DNA from 3 places in the Solibacillus daqui genome. Region 1 is predicted to be linked to each of the others. Evidence: riboswitches for the same ligand, from Rfam matches in the RefSeq annotation. Region 1 holds a riboswitch; each other region holds the start of a gene.
What was found. A riboswitch is a leader RNA that binds a small molecule or an ion and turns the genes downstream of it on or off. The one in region 1 is predicted to bind lysine.

Region 1 (5,442 bases):
CGGCAAGACCGCCACCAACGACGATAACTTTACTCTTTGCCATGATTATTTCTCACTCCTCATTAATTGCTAATTACTTTTACTCACAATTTCATCCGATACTTAGTTCTTAACTATGTATTAGCGTTCAAGTTAAGAAATTATGCGAATGAAACGATTGCTGCAACACCCATAATGCTTAAAATCACAAATACTAATAAAGAAACATAAGTGAAGATTTGTTGAGATTTTTTAGATTGTGTAATACCCCAGCTCACGCAGAATGACCATAAGCCGTTCGCTAAGTGGAATGTTGCTGATACGATACCAACGATGTAGAATGCTAACATTAATGGATTGTCAACGATTTCAGCAATCATGTCCCATTCAACTTCAGTACCTAATGCTTTTTGTATACGAGTTTGGAAAATATGCCAAGCAATGAAGATTACTAGGAAAATCCCTGTGAAACGTTGTAAAGCGAACATCCAGTTACGGAATGTGCTAAAACGCTTCGTGTTGTGTGTAGCAGTGAATGCAATATACACTCCGTAGAATGCGTGGAACATAAGTGGGATATAAATAATAACCCATTCCATTACTAACAATAACCAATGCGGAACTAAATCCATCATGTGAATTGAGTCATTGTAAGTACTTTCACCGCCAATTGCAGTGAAGTTCAAACTTAAGTGGAACACCAAGAATAACCCGACAGGAATTACACCTAGTAACGAGTGTAAGCGGCGCCATAAAAATTCACGATCTTTCGACAAAACTGTTACCCCCCTTAGTACTTGAAATACACATAAACATCGTCACGAAATTGTTGACTCTGTTTGTTGACTGCATATTTCATCATGGTACAATATTATGACATGTCCATTGTACTCTCAACAGATACTAGCGTCAAGGCAACCAGTGATATTTTATAATCATTTTAAAGACGACTTTAAGCTGTTTTGAGTCGGATTTTTTCTACTTATATTAACATTTCTTATCAAGAATTAAAATTATAAGAAAAATTATGAAAGAGGTATTTTACTATGGGAGAGCTAAAAATGAAAACGATTCCATCTTTTGGGTACGAAATCATTCGAGATCATCTGCTTCATTCAATTTTAGGAAAGCACGAAGAGGATGTATTATATTGGGCGGGAAAAGAACTAGCACGAAAATTTCCACTATTTTCATCAGAGGAACTACCATCATTCTTTACAGAAGCAGGCTGGGGCGTAATTACATTAGAAAAAGAATCAAAAGATGAAGCCCACTACGTATTGACGACAACTGAAGAACATTCGTTAAATATTGAACAACGTTGTTTCCGTTTAGAAGCCGGGTTTTTAGCCGAGCAAATACAAAAACAATTAGGCTGTTTAACAGAATGCTATGAAGAAAAAATCGAAAAGAAAAACTACGTAAGATTTACTTTAAAGTGGGATTTAAAGGAGTTAGTTTAACAAAAAATACCGTTCATGGACTTAGTCAATCCATGAACGGTATTTTGATTATGAAGCTGAAATCTCTAATATTGCTAGATTGAATTCATCATGCAATGCATTAGCCGCGCGTACCATTTCGTCCTGCGGCACAACAACCGACACTTTAATTTCTGATGTACTTACCATCTTCACAGGAATATTCTCTTTACCTAATCTGGCAAACATACGTGCTGCGACACCAGGATTCGATACCATCCCTGAACCCACAATTGAAACTTTTGCTAAGCCAACCTCAAAATCTGCAAAGCTAAAACCTAATGATAATTTACTTGCCTCTAGTACACGCAAGCTTTCCGCGAATTCTTCTTTTGCAATTGTAAAAGAAATGGTTGGCTTTATACCATCAATCACTGCCTGCACAATAATATCCACATTGATTTCATGTTCGGCTAACGCATGAAACACCTCAGCTAGTGAAGCTGTTTCATAAGAATCATAGCCAATTGTTAAACGAATAATATCCGATTCATATGCAACACTGCGCACGATTAAATTTTTTTCCATTTCTACATCTCCTTTAATTAACGTCCCATCCACATCATGCTCAAATGAACGAATGACGAGCGGTAATTCATATTTCTTAGCTAGCTCTACCGCACGTGGATGTAAGATATGTGCTCCTAAATTTGCAAATTCGAGCATTTCATCATATGAAATTTCAGGTAACATACGGGCATGTTCAACGATTTGGGGATCTGCAGTAAAAATGCCGTCCACATTGGAATAAATGTCTACTCGCTCTGCTTCTAGCGCTACAGCTAGTGCTACAGCTGATGTTTCAGAGCCGCCTTTTCCTAATGTTGTAATATCATGCGCCTCCGTTATTCCTTGAAAACCCGACACAACAACAATTTCACCTTGTGCTAAATGTGCTTTAATACGCAGCACATCAACGTCTTCAACACGTGCATTACGATGCGCATCATTTGTTTTAATCCCTGCTTGCCACCCCGCAAGTGATATCGCTTTTCCACCTAACTCTTGAATGGCCATCGTTAAAAGTGCACTTGTCATCTGCGCTCCTGTTGCGATTAATACGTCCATTTCACGCTTTGATGGCTCATCCGTAATATCATGTGCAAATTGTCGCAACTCTCGTCGAATTGATTCCATCGAAGAAACCACAACAACTAAGTGTATGCCTCTTGCCTGCTCCTTTATTACGTTTTTCGCTACATCCCTAATTTTTTCGGCCGTCGCGATTGCCGGGCCACCAAATTTTGCAACAACTGTTTGCATACATTTGCACTCCTTTTTTCTTGTACTCTTAATACCACTTCTTCTATTCCAGTGAAAAAACGCAAAAAAAAGCGACCTTCCACGTTCATGGAAAGTCGCCATCAAGACAAATAAAAATTAAAATATCTTTTAGGATAGCTCTCCAGAACATAATGCTCTGACAGTCTTACATCTCTTAAATGCAAAACCAGCAAAATACGTGAACAATACGCATTTCACTTCGGCAGGCTCCCCTTTCGATTGCTTTCTTAGGAATTGTTCTTCCTCGAGCAATGTACTATTGAATACTGCACCTCTATCATTCGAATTTATAGAATTGTTTGTATTTTAGCATAACACTACTCCGTTTTCAATGATGCATCCTGAAAATGTCGGTAAATGCCCTCCGCTAGCTTTGGTGGTATACCCGCCTCTTGTAATTGTAATTCACTCGCTTCACGTATTTTTTTCACAGAGCCAAAATGTTTCATCAGTTGTTGTTTGCGTCTTGGTCCGACACCGTCAATATCATCCAGTACAGACTGAATCGCATTTGTTTGACGCTGTTGACGTAAAAACGTAATCGCAAATCGGTGTACCTCGTCTTGAATACGCTGCAATAAATAAAACCCATCACTTGTACGTTTTAGTGGCACCACTTCAGGTGGACTACCGAATAATAGCTGTGACGTATTGTGCTTATCATCTTTCGCAAGACCCGCAATTGGAATCACGAGGCCAAGCTCATCTTCAATCACTTCACGTGCCACTTCGATTTGCCCTTTCCCACCATCGATAACGATTAAATCCGGTAACGGTAAATTTTCACGTAGAACGCGCGTATAACGGCGGCGCACGACCTCTGCCATCGCACCGTAATCATCATGCTTTGCTGCTTCACGTGTTTTATATTTGCGGTATTCCTTTTTAGCGGGCTTTCCATCTATAAAAACAACCATAGCTGACACTGGATCAGCTCCGTGCATGTGGCTATTATCAAACGCTTCAATTCGCAACGGAATCGAAATATTCATCGCTTCCGCTAATGCTTCACATGCACCAACTGTTCTTTCTTCCTGACGTTCAATTAGTTGGAATTTTTCTTGAATGGCAATGCCTGCATTTTTCATCGCCAAATCGACGAGCTCTTTTTTAGAACCTCGTTTTGGAATTATAACTTTTGTATTTAAAAGCTTTTGCAATATTTTTTCATCAATTGAACTTGGCACAAAAATTTCTTTTGGCAAAATATGATTCGACGGTTCATAAAAACGACCTACAAAGGTTAGAAACTCCTCTTCAGGCTCATCGTAAATCGGAAAAACAGAAACATCACGCTCAATTAGTTTCCCTTGGCGTACAAAAAATACTTGTACACACATCCACCCTTTTTCAACTGCGTAACCAAATACATCACGGTTTGTTAAGTCATCAGACACCATTTTTTGCTTTTGCATAATACTATCAATATGTGTAATTAAATCACGGAATTCCTTTGCACGTTCAAACTCTAAATTTTCCGCTGCTTCGAACATTTTTTGCTGAAGATCCTCTTTAATTTCATCGACCCCTCCATTTAAAAACTTTGAAATTGCTTCAATCATTTCGTCATATACTTGTTTTTCAATATCCTTTACACAAGGTGCCAAGCATTGACCTAGATGGTAATACAGGCACACCTGATTGGGCATATGAGCACATTTTCGAAGTGGGTACAGTCGGTCTAACAGCTTTTTCGTTTCATTTGCTGCGTAAGCATTCGGATAAGGACCAAAATATTTCGCTTTATCCTTTTTAATTTTACGCGTCGTAATAAGACGTGGATGACGCTCATTTGTAATTTTAATATACGGATAGGTCTTATCATCAGTTAGTTTAATATTATATTTTGGATCATGGAGCTTAATTAAATTTAGTTCTAAAATAAGCGCCTCTATGTTACTAGAAGTGACAATATATTCAAAGTCTTCAATTTCACTTACTAAGCGTGCCGTTTTCCCATCATGACTGCCTGTAAAATACGAGCGAACACGTTTTTTTAATATCTTTGCCTTACCAACATAAATTATCGTGCCTTGACGGTCCTTCATAATATAGCAACCCGGGTCAGCCGGTAAAATTTCTAGTTTCGCTTTAATCATTGCATTCATATTTCTCACCTATACACTGTGTCGTTATCTTAATTTTAACCGATTCTAATACAAGAAAAAAGCCGTACACCTTCATAGGCATACGGCTTAGTTACTGAAATTATTTATTGTCGTTAATGAAGTCGATTAACGCTTCTTTTGGCATGAAGCCAGCTGTTTTTGCTTTTAGCTCGCCATCAACGAATAATAATAATGATGGAATAGACATGATTTGGTACTCAGCAGCAGTACCTTGGTTGTTATCTACATCCACTTTAACGATTTTAACATCGTTACCGATTTCTGCATCTAATTCTTCAAGAACTGGAGCGATCATTTTACATGGACCACACCATGCAGCCCAAAAGTCTACTAAAACTACACCATTTGAAATTTCTTGTGCGAAAGTTTGATCTGTACCGTGTACAATTGCCATTTTAAAATAGCCTCCTTAATTACAATATGCTAGTAGTATAGCATGATTTGGCAATGAGAAAATAATAAAATGCTCGCGAAAATTGGATTTGCGGTGAAATGTTGGAAACAGGGAGATACATAAACATACATTTGAAAAATACTTGTATCAACTTATATCAATTACGTCTCAGCTA
Region 2 (5,442 bases), 820 kb from region 1:
TCTCGTCGTCGTCAAACAATTGCAAAACGTTTATTAGAAGTTAAACAATCAACTGCAATGTTAACTACATTTAACGAAATCGACATGACGAACATCATGGCATTACGTAAACGTAAACAAGATCAATTCGTGAAAGCAAACGACATCAAATTAGGTTTCATGTCATTCTTCACTAAAGCTGTAGTTGCAGCACTTAAAAAATATCCATACGTTAACGCTCAAATCAATGGTGATGAAATTCACTTAAACAACTTCTTCGATATCGGTATCGCGGTATCAACGGAAGAAGGTTTAGTAGTACCAGTAGTTCGTGATGCTAACGCTAAGAACTTCGCTGAAATCGAGAAAAACATTGCTGAATTAGCAGGTAAAGCTCGCGATAAAAAATTAGGCTTAAACGACATGGCTGGTGGATCATTCACTATCACAAACGGTGGTGTATTCGGTTCATTAATGTCTACGCCAATCATGAACGGTACACAAGCTGGTATTTTAGGAATGCACTCAATCGTTAACCGCCCTGTAGCTGTAAACGGTGAAGTACAAATCCGTCCAATGATGTACGTGGCATTATCTTATGACCACCGTATTATCGATGGTAAAGATTCTGTAGGCTTCTTAAAAACAGTTAAAGAAATGATCGAAAACCCAGAAGATTTATTATTAAACTCATAATTAACTCCGAACCCCACAAACGCTGTAATATAAGTGTTTGTGGGGTTTTTTTGTTTAGATGGAAAATTAGGACGACGATGATTATACAGTGTCATATCTAATTTGGTGGCATTACAAATTATCGACGAAAAGCAAACTATGGGAAATGAAAAAGCTAGTTAATCGACATAAGAAAAAAATGTGAAGTAAGTGGAATAAGACGTGAGCAAAAAATCCCTCTATAAAAGAGGGTTGGTATTAATATAGTCGTCGGTGGTCCTGGCAAGGTGGAAATCCATTTATATCCTGAATCATTTGAAAATCATATTGCTTCAAGGCGAATTGTGCTTGATATAAATATTCAATGACAAGAAGTTTTCCATTGGATGCACCACATAATACCCCAGAAGTTCCTTGGCCATTTATTAATGAAATACCAACAGGTTGACCAATTAAATAACCAATTTTTTGATGCCAAGGCATCGTCATCACCCCTTTAAATACATAATATTATCTATGTATTTAGCAAGTGCCTGTCTGACTTTAGAAAATAAGATTAATGCACAATATGTAAAATAGATATCGTATTATCTATAAAAAAAATCACCTAATAATAGGTGATTAAACAAGATTGACTTTAAGTTCTCTTTTAATTAAAAGCACTCCAATTCCATACACAATAGATATTGCTAAAGGTACAAGAGTGTAAGCATGTTCAACAAAGAAGCTTCCTAAGATTAGAGCAGAAAAACAGGTTCCTAAAGTAACAAATAAGTAAGCTTTACTTTTATAAATCCATATATAAGGTAAAAAATGAGAGCCTGCAAGCAAACCAATTGTGAATGGAAGGTATTCAGGTATGTTCATGTACACAATGATAAATACAGGAATATAAAAAGCTTGAGGAGCTGCGACTATTCCTCCTAAAGTGCCTAAAGGATTGTTAGTAGCGTTTAAATTTACGCCTAAAATTTTACTGATGAAAAAGCCAAGAGGAAAAATGACACCTAAGCCAAATATCCAAATTAAATGTACAATTTCTATTGGGAAAACAAAGTACATTAGCATGAAAATTATAAATACGACAGATCCAGATAGCAAAATTGGGAATCCTTTTTTTGCTTCAAAAATAATTTCTTGTTGTAAATTATCAAGTGTTTTACTCATATACTCATCACCTTTCGAAAAATTAGTAGATTGTCTAAATAATATAACTAATATTACCATATATAAATGATTGATGGTAATTATTGTATTGTATTTTTTCGAAGGTTAAGAGGAATTTGCAATAGAAGGGATATTTATGATGCATATAACTAATATATTTGCCTGATTCATTTTGCAGAATATTTAGAAAATATTGCGCGGGAAATAAGTATAGAAATTTCAAAATATTCTGTACGGACAATAAAGTTCGATTTATTAAAGATACCTACGACTGAACCGTAATGTGTACTTTATGTAAAAGACATTTAATAAAAGAATAGGCAAGATGATAAAGCGGCAGTCCGTATTTTCCATGCAGTAGCTTTTTTTTATGGATAAAAAAAGAATATGAATTTCACATAAAAATCTTTTTCGATAGGAAATCGAAGTCGAACAATCATTGAATTCGATTCACGTAAAGCCTCGCAACAATGAGTGTCAGCGCTTATTTTCGTATGACATTAGTATTGCCCATAGTCAACACGCGATAATTTCGACTTTTGGCGTAATGCAATCGGGACATTTTTTTAAGTAGAGAAGCATAATGTATTAGAAGTAATATCGATTTCAAATGTAAGTGTTCATGAGCGCCGTTTATTTAGTTGGAAAAATTGCGTATTCTTAGAAAATCGTTAACTATCTGAAAATTGCTTATTGACGGATATATAACATTAATGTAATATAAACATATCAATTTCATATCAAAACCTCACAAACTCGTGAGGTAGAGGCGCGATATTTATTAGTTTTTTATGGAGCCATTGAGCTGGCTAAGAAGTTTGAAAGAAGGAAATGTCGCCGAAGTGTTGTTAACGCTCGAATTAATAATGCTGGGTCTGCAGTGAATAATTGCAGAACTGTCTCAATCATCATCCCGGATGATTGAGTTGTGCTATCTCAAAAAGGGAATGTAGAGGATTTGGGCTAACTGTACACGTATAACGACCTAAAGACTTCTTTTAGGTCGTTTTTAGTATCTGTAAAACCCAAAAATTATAAAAAAAGGAGAGATTTGCTATGAAAAAGAAATTATTAATTTGCCTAACAGCGATGATGACAATGCTAGTATTAGCAGCTTGTGGATCAGGTGATGAAAAAACAGGCGAATCAGGTAAAAAGGTTTTAAAAGTTGGGATGGAGGCAGCATATGCACCATTCAACTGGTCACAAAAAGATGATTCAAACGGCGGCGTAGCAATTAAAGACTCTAAAGAATATGCAGCAGGTTATGATGTAGAATTCGCGAAAAAAATCGCGGAAGGTTTAGATATGGAATTACAAATTGTTAAAACAGACTGGGACGGTTTAATCCCTTCTTTACAATCAGGTGCTATTGATGTTGTAATCGCAGGTATGTCACCAACAGCTGAGCGTAAAGATACAATTGATTTCTCAGAAAACTATTATACAAGTGATTATGTAATCGTTGTAAAAGCAGATGGGCCATATGCAAACGCTACAACATTATCAGACTTCTCAGGTGCAAAAATTACAGGTCAGCAAGCTACAACACACTATGATGTAATTGACCAAATTCCTGGCGTAAATAAACAAGTGGCAGGTACTGACTTTGGTGCAATGCGCGTACAATTACAATCAGGTGCAATTGATGCCTATGTATCAGAGCGTCCTGAAGGGATTTCTGCTGAGATGGCACTTAAAAACATTAAATACATCGTACCAGAGCCAAACTTCGAAGCTGACCCATCTACAACAGCTGTAGCAGTAGGTCTAAAAAAAGGCTCAGATTTAACAGAACAAATCAACAAAGTTTTAGCTGAAATTTCGGAAGAAGAGCGTCAAAAGATTATGGAAGACGCTATTGCAAACCAACCAGCAGCCGAATAAGCTGCTAAACAAATAGGTTGTCTTGCCGGCAAACGAGCGAGACAGCCTTTTGTGATTTTTAGGTTAAATTTTATCATTTAAAGTGTGAAAGTATAAGGAGGACAAGACGATGCTATTTTTAGAGTCCGTATGGAGCTTGTTTACAAACAACTGGGATCTTTTCCTACGTGGTGCATGGACAGCGTTATTATTAGCAATAATCGGTACAATTTGTGGTACGTTGATCGGCTTTTTCATCGGCATTATGCATACAATTCCACATCGTAAACGCAGTGCAAAAACAGTTATTATAAAAATCTTTAACTTTATTTTGACAGCGTATGTAGAAATTTTCCGTGGAACGCCAATGATGGTTCAAGCAATGGTAGTATTCTATGGTTTAGTATATTTAGGTGTTGATATTGACCGATTCTTAGCAGCGTCAATTGTAATTAGTTTAAACACAGGTGCCTATATGGCGGAGTATGTGCGCGGTGGGATTGTGTCGATCGACAAGGGGCAATTCGAAGCAGCACAAGCAATTGGTATGAATCACTTACAAACAATGATTTACATCGTAATTCCACAAGTTGCGCGAAATATTTTACCGGCAACAGGGAACCAATTCGTAATGAATATTAAAGATTCCTCTGTATTAAGTGTTATCTCGGTTGTAGAGCTATTCTTCACAGCAAACTCAGTAGCCGGCAGTAACTACCGCTATATTGAATCATTTTTCATCGCAACGGTGCTTTACTTCATTATGACGTTTGCTGTAACACGTATTTTACTAATGTTCGAAAAGAAAATGGACGGTCCAGAGAGCTACAAAGTGGAGCTTATTACTGGGAACAAGCTAGAAAAGGATGGTGAATAACATGTCAGTTGTTATTGATATTCAACATTTGAACAAAAAATTTGGTACACACGAAGTATTAAAAGATGTGAACTTCCAAGTAAACAAAGGTGAGGTAGTAACGTTAATTGGTTCATCAGGTTCTGGTAAATCAACACTTTTACGCTGCATTAACTTACTAGAAACACCTACTGCTGGTTCGATTATTTACAATGGTGAAAACATCTTAAATGAAGGCCACAATATCGAAAATTACCGTACACATTTAGGCATGGTATTCCAGCAATTTAACTTATTTAATAACTTAGATGTATTAAACAACTGCATGGTTGGCCAAATGAAAGTGTTAAAGCGTTCAAGGGAACAAGCGGAACAAAATGCGATGAAATATCTTGAATTAGTGGGTATGGCTACTTATAAAAACGCCAAGCCAAAGCATTTATCTGGTGGACAGAAGCAGCGTGTTGCAATCGCTCGTGCACTTGCAATGGATCCAGATGTAATGCTGTTCGACGAGCCAACTTCAGCGCTTGACCCAGAAATGGTAGGGGAGGTATTAAAAGTAATGCGTCATTTAGCAGATCAGGGGAACACAATGTTAATTGTAACGCATGAAATGGAATTCGCAAAAGAAGTTTCAGACCGAATTGTCTTCATGGATAAAGGTGTAATTGTTGAAGAAGGTCATCCATATGACGTACTTGTAAACCCGCAGCATGACCGTACAAAAGAATTCTTAAAACGAACATTACGATAAATTATATCTTGCTATCTTGCAAATATATTAATATAAATAAGCTCGCAAAATTGCGAGCTTATTTTCGTGAGTTATATTCGCTTATAAGTATAAATACAATTGCAAAGGCAATCGCAATGGCGAAAAACCACATCGGAACGCT
Region 3 (5,442 bases), 1.5 Mb from region 1:
TAACGCATATTGACTTCGCAACAAATGGCGGCAAAATCCGACCAGCGATTTCGGTGTTTGATCCGACGCGGGTGCGTATTTGGAATCATCAGCTTATTCGTTATGCGGGCTATGAAACGGAAGTAGGCATTATTGGTGATTCGGATTCACTCGATTTTACGAAAGTTTGCGAACAACTGGGCTGGCATGGGGAACGTACAAATTATGATGTACTACCACTTGTTATTCAAGTAGATGATAGTGTGCCGCAAGTTTTTGAAATTCCGAAAGAAGCTTTACTAGAAGTAACTATTACGCATCCTGATTATGATTTTAGTCAGCTGAACATGCAGTGGTATGCGGTTCCAATTATTTCGAACATGCGCTTTAACATTGCGGGTGTGGATTATCAGGCTGCACCATTTAACGGCTGGTACATGGGCACGGAAATCGGCGCACGTAATTTAGCAGATGATTACCGGTATAATTTTTTGCCGGATGTAGCACTAGTAATGGGGCTAGATACATCACGAAATGCATCATTATGGAAAGACCGCGCGTTAGTGGAACTCAATTTAGCGGTGCTCCATTCCTATAAACAAGCAGGAGTCAGTATTGTCGACCACCACACAGCCGCGCAGCAGTTCTTACTATTCCAACAGCAAGAACAGGAAAGTGAACGTGAAGTTACTGGTAACTGGGTATGGCTTGTGCCACCATTATCGCCTGCAACAACATCGATTTATCATCAACCAATCGACAACACATTAAAAAAACCAAATTATTTGTATCAAACACAGCCTTATTAAAAGAAGTCAGTGCAAAAAAAATGCACTGACTTCTTTTTTCATAAGGTTTTATAATAAACAATTTGAGCTGAGTTACTTTTTATTTAAGATTAATTGAATCAATTCTTCTCGATCGATTAAATATACATCGTTAATGTCTGCCAATTTTTCGGCTTGCTTAGTGAAGTGGGAGTTTGTAACAACCCAAGCTTCTGTTGCGTCGTACATTTTGACTGCACCGATAATTTCTTGTACAGCTTTCACACCAACAGTGCTTGAATAACGCTTTGCTTGTACTGCAATGATGTCATTACCATCTTTTAAAATCAAGTCTGCCCCATAATCACCACTTGTAGCGGTATAGTTCACTTTAAAGCCGCGACGTTTAAATAATTCCCCTAAAAAATATTCAAAGTTTTCACCGCTCATTTGGTCAACTTCCCGAATCCCTGATTTGCGAAGCTTGGCGGTTTTACGAGATTTGGCCCAAATTTTAAACCCAATATATAGCACGAAATAGCAAGCAATTCCATAACCTATACCTTCTAACGTGTTACTAAAATGCCAGCCAGCATATCCAGCGAGCGCAATGGGCATAAGCCGGAAAATGGGTATGCGCTTTTTATTTCGTCTTCTTTTTTTACGCAATGCAATTGTACTCCTTTAATTTACTTACGTTTAGTATAACATAAAAGGGTACATACGTTTGGTTATATGGTACGATTTTTTGCGCTTGTAAAGGAAGCAATAAATAATAGCAACGATGCCAGAACAAATAGCGCGAGCGGCACAAACCAACTATCCGTAACGTCGTGAACAAATCCAAATAACACTGGACCAATAGCCGCGACTAAATAGCCAAAACTTTGTGCAAAACCTGATAACTCGGCTGCTTCAAAGGCGGTATTAGTCCGCAGTGTAAACAGCATAAGTACAAGACCGAAAGAAGCACCACCTGCAAAGCCTAAGAAAATCATCCATACGACTGCAAGGCTTGTCCATTCGAATAATAGCCCACTAAAACCGATGAGGTAGCAAATTGTAAAGAAGACGACAATCGGACGTTGCGATTTCATTTTCTCTGCGATAATTGGAATAATGAATGTCATCGGAATTTGTGAAAACTGCATGATCGATACCATCCAACCAGCCGATGTCGCGTCTAAGCCCTGGCTAATAAATATTTCCGGAATCCATGCCGCACAACAGTAAAATATAAATGATTGAAAGCCCATCGCTACAGCAATTGCCCAAGCGAGTGGTTGTTGCCACATTTTTTTCTGCACAGTTTGTTCGGAAGGGGTGTGCATTTCTACTTTGGCATTACGTAAAAGCGGTAGCCAAATGATAAGTGTTAGTAACCCTAAAATAATGGAAAAGCTAAGGGCAATTTGCCAGCCAGCAGACTGAGCAATCGGAAAGCTTATTCCAGCCGCAATACCTGATGACATATTCATCGACACCGTATAAATACCGGTTAATAATCCAATATGTAATGGGAATTTTAATTTAAAATAACTCGGAATCAGTACATTACCAAAGGCAATTGCTACGCCAATTAATATTGTACCGAGTACGAGCAGTGACGTTACGCCAATCGAACGTAAAATAACGCCAGTACACAATAAAATTACCGAATAAAATAGTGTCCACTCCATGCCAAATTTTCGTGCAATACGCGGTGCAAATGGTGACACAACAGCAAAGGCTAATAGTGGAATCGTCGTTAGAAAGCCTGCTAGTACATTTGAAATTCCGAGTCCATCACGGATAAATGAGGTAATCGGACCAACAACAGTAATCGGTGCTCGTAATGTCGTTGCGAATAAAAAAATGGCGATTATAAAAAATAATAAAGCCTTGTTTGATAGTATTTTTTTGCTTTGATAATCTGCTTGTTCGGAATCCATAATCTAGCTCCTTCTTTAAATAATTTATATTATAACAACATATAACGTAAGGGTTAATTCTCTGAAAAATAAGAAAAATACTAATTCGTTGCGATCAAATAGTTGTTATGATAGACTATAAGTCGTTATTAAATTTAATAGATATACCTCATGAAAAAGTGAGGTAGAGGTCGCGACCATTATAATTAGTATAGCTGAGATTGAGGAGAATCGGTGAAGCTTTATGAAAGGAATGGTTGCCGAAGTGTTGTTTTTCTTCTTAAAAACAATGCTGGGGCTGTTTCCGATAAGGAACAGAACTGTCACATGTGTCGCGCATGTGTTGAGCTATCTTTCAAGTTTTGAGGTTTATAAAAGCCGTCACATAACTTGTGGCGGCTTTTCTTTTTATAAAAAAATCTAGAGTCGGTTTATTCGAGCCATAATAAATCGAAGGAAAACTAAATAAGGAGATTTTTTCATGAGTGAAGTTAAAATAGATCAGCTTGGCAAAAAAAATGAGCTGAAACGTAGTTTAAAAAGTCGTCATATTACAATGATTTCGCTAGGCGGAACAATCGGTACGGGGCTGTTTTTAGCTTCAGGTGGCGCAATTGCGCAAGCAGGTCCAGGTGGTGCGTTGCTAGCTTACGCATTAATCGGGATTATGGTGTACTTCTTAATGACATCACTAGGGGAGATGGCAGCATTCATGCCAACTTCAGGATCATTTAGTACGTACGCAACAAAATTCGTCGATCCGGCGTTAGGCTTTGCACTAGGCTGGAATTATTGGTACAACTGGGCAATTACGATTGCAGCTGAAATCGCAGCCGTTTCATTAATTATGAAATATTGGTTCCCAGATAGTTCATCATTAACATGGACAATATTATTTATCGTTGTCGTATTAACGTTTAACGTCTTATCCGTAAAAGCATACGGCGAGGCAGAATATTGGTTTGCGATGATTAAGGTTGTAACGGTTATTATTTTCATCATTGTCAGCTTCTTAATGATTTTCGGTCTATTAGGAGGAAATGATCCGGTAGGTTTCAAAAACTTCTTTGAAGGCGACGCACCGTTTAACGGCGGCTTCCTTGCAATGTTCGGTATTTTCTTAGCAGCAGGATTTAGCTTCCAAGGAACAGAAATGCTAGGAGTTACGGCTGGTGAAACAGATGATCCAGCAAAAAACATTCCAAAGGCAGTACGTTCAGTGTTCTGGCGTATTCTATTGTTCTACATTTTCGCCATTGGTGCGATTGGTTTATTAATTCCATATACGGATACACGTTTATTATCAGAAGATATTGCGACAAGTCCATTTACATTAGTATTTGAAAACCTAGGTGTCGCATTTGCAGCATCCGTGATGAACGCGATTATTTTAACAGCGATGCTTTCTGCTGGTAACTCGGGGTTATATGCAGCGAGTCGTATGTTATTCCAATTATCGGTTGATGGTAAAGCGCCTAAAATATTCCAAAAAGTAAATACGCGCGGTGTGCCAATTTATGCATTACTTGCAACATTAGCAGTAGGCTGTCTATCATTCTTAGCTTCATTCTTCGGGGATGGCGTTGTCTACATTTGGCTATTAAACGCTTCAGGTATGTCTGGCTTCATTGCTTGGTTAGGGATTGCAATTAGTCATTACCGTTTCCGTCGCGCATATGTCGCACAAGGCAATTCATTAAGCGATTTACCGTACGTATCGAAATTTTTCCCATTCGGTCCGCTATTCGCGTTCGCACTTTGTTTGATTGTCGTATTAGGTCAAAACTATATGGCATTTACAGGTGATACGATTGACTGGTACGGTGTCATTGTTTCGTATATTGGCTTACCATTATTCGCGTTATTGTGGTTAGGCTATAAAGTAAAATATAAAACGAAAATCGTGCCGTTAGATCAGTGTGATTTAACGCATAAATAAATCTAAAAGAAATCTCTTAACGGAGGTTTCTTTTTTTATTGAAATCTTTGAATGTTTTTACATTTAGTCACATAAAATTCTAAATGAAGATATTGGTAATGCTATAATAAAGGAGGGGGAGCTAATATGAATTTAGTAGACAAAGCAACACAATTTATTGCACTAAAATATGATGGGCAACGACGTACAGCCATGCAAATTCCGTATGTGACCCATTTATTTGGGGTAGCCCGAATGTTAAAAAACAATGGTTATCGTGATATTGTAGTTACAGCAGGGTTGTTACATGATATTCTAGAAGATAATTTAGCAAGTGATGCTGAATTAATCGAGCTTTTTGGTTCAGAGGTGCTAGAACTTGTAAAGGCAACTACCGAAATGTCAAAAAGCTATACATGGCAAACCCGTAAAGAATATGTAATAGCAACAATAAAAGATAAATCACCTGACGAGTTAGCGATTTTATTGGCAGAAAAAATACAGAATGTGAAATCTATTTTTGCAGAGTTAGAGCAATTTGGAGAAGGCCTATGGGAGAACTTCAATGCGCCAAAAGAGCGGCAAGAATGGTATTATAGAAGTATTATTAAACAAGTTGAAACCTACCATCCGAATGCGCTACTACTACCACAATTACAGCAAGCGGTAGATAAGCTATTCGTGAAGGTTGCTTATTAAGGAAGTGAAGAGACGGATGCCTATTTCAGTGGGGTTTTATAAAAAAATTTATCAATGGTTGATGGATGCACAAGGGCAAACGGTGAAGTTTAGACCCTTTTTAACAAAGGGCAATCCTTATAAATCACGCATTTTTTTAGTAAGTGCAAATGCAGTACCTCAGTTTCAT

Region 2: linked by a shared signal. The riboswitch ahead of O7776_RS09855 (transporter substrate-binding domain-containing protein) and the one ahead of O7776_RS14000 (aspartate kinase) in region 1 are both predicted to bind lysine.
Region 3: linked by a shared signal. The riboswitch ahead of O7776_RS01230 (amino acid permease) and the one ahead of O7776_RS14000 (aspartate kinase) in region 1 are both predicted to bind lysine.

Annotation. Positions count from the first base shown of each region.
Region 1 is NZ_CP114887.1:2,855,876-2,861,317, forward strand. Features, by position in the region: gene sdhA (succinate dehydrogenase flavoprotein subunit) at 1-43, opposite strand, end outside; gene O7776_RS13990 (succinate dehydrogenase cytochrome b558 subunit) at 141-755, opposite strand; gene O7776_RS13995 (YslB family protein) at 1,026-1,442, shown strand; gene O7776_RS14000 (aspartate kinase) at 1,491-2,723, opposite strand; lysine riboswitch at 2,851-3,029, opposite strand; gene uvrC (excinuclease ABC subunit UvrC) at 3,062-4,852, opposite strand; gene trxA (thioredoxin) at 4,953-5,267, opposite strand.
Region 2 is NZ_CP114887.1:2,040,057-2,045,498, forward strand. Features, by position in the region: gene odhB (2-oxoglutarate dehydrogenase complex dihydrolipoyllysine-residue succinyltransferase) at 1-675, shown strand, start outside; gene O7776_RS09845 (hypothetical protein) at 913-1,137, opposite strand; gene O7776_RS09850 (DUF7010 family protein) at 1,276-1,821, opposite strand; lysine riboswitch at 2,578-2,763, shown strand; gene O7776_RS09855 (transporter substrate-binding domain-containing protein) at 2,878-3,708, shown strand; gene O7776_RS09860 (amino acid ABC transporter permease) at 3,818-4,564, shown strand; gene O7776_RS09865 (amino acid ABC transporter ATP-binding protein) at 4,566-5,300, shown strand.
Region 3 is NZ_CP114887.1:244,867-250,308, forward strand. Features, by position in the region: gene O7776_RS01215 (nitric oxide synthase oxygenase) at 1-788, shown strand, start outside; gene O7776_RS01220 (restriction endonuclease) at 861-1,415, opposite strand; gene O7776_RS01225 (CynX/NimT family MFS transporter) at 1,478-2,677, opposite strand; lysine riboswitch at 2,834-3,015, shown strand; gene O7776_RS01230 (amino acid permease) at 3,138-4,595, shown strand; gene O7776_RS01235 (HD domain-containing protein) at 4,722-5,273, shown strand; gene O7776_RS01240 (RNA 2'-phosphotransferase) at 5,290-5,442, shown strand, end outside.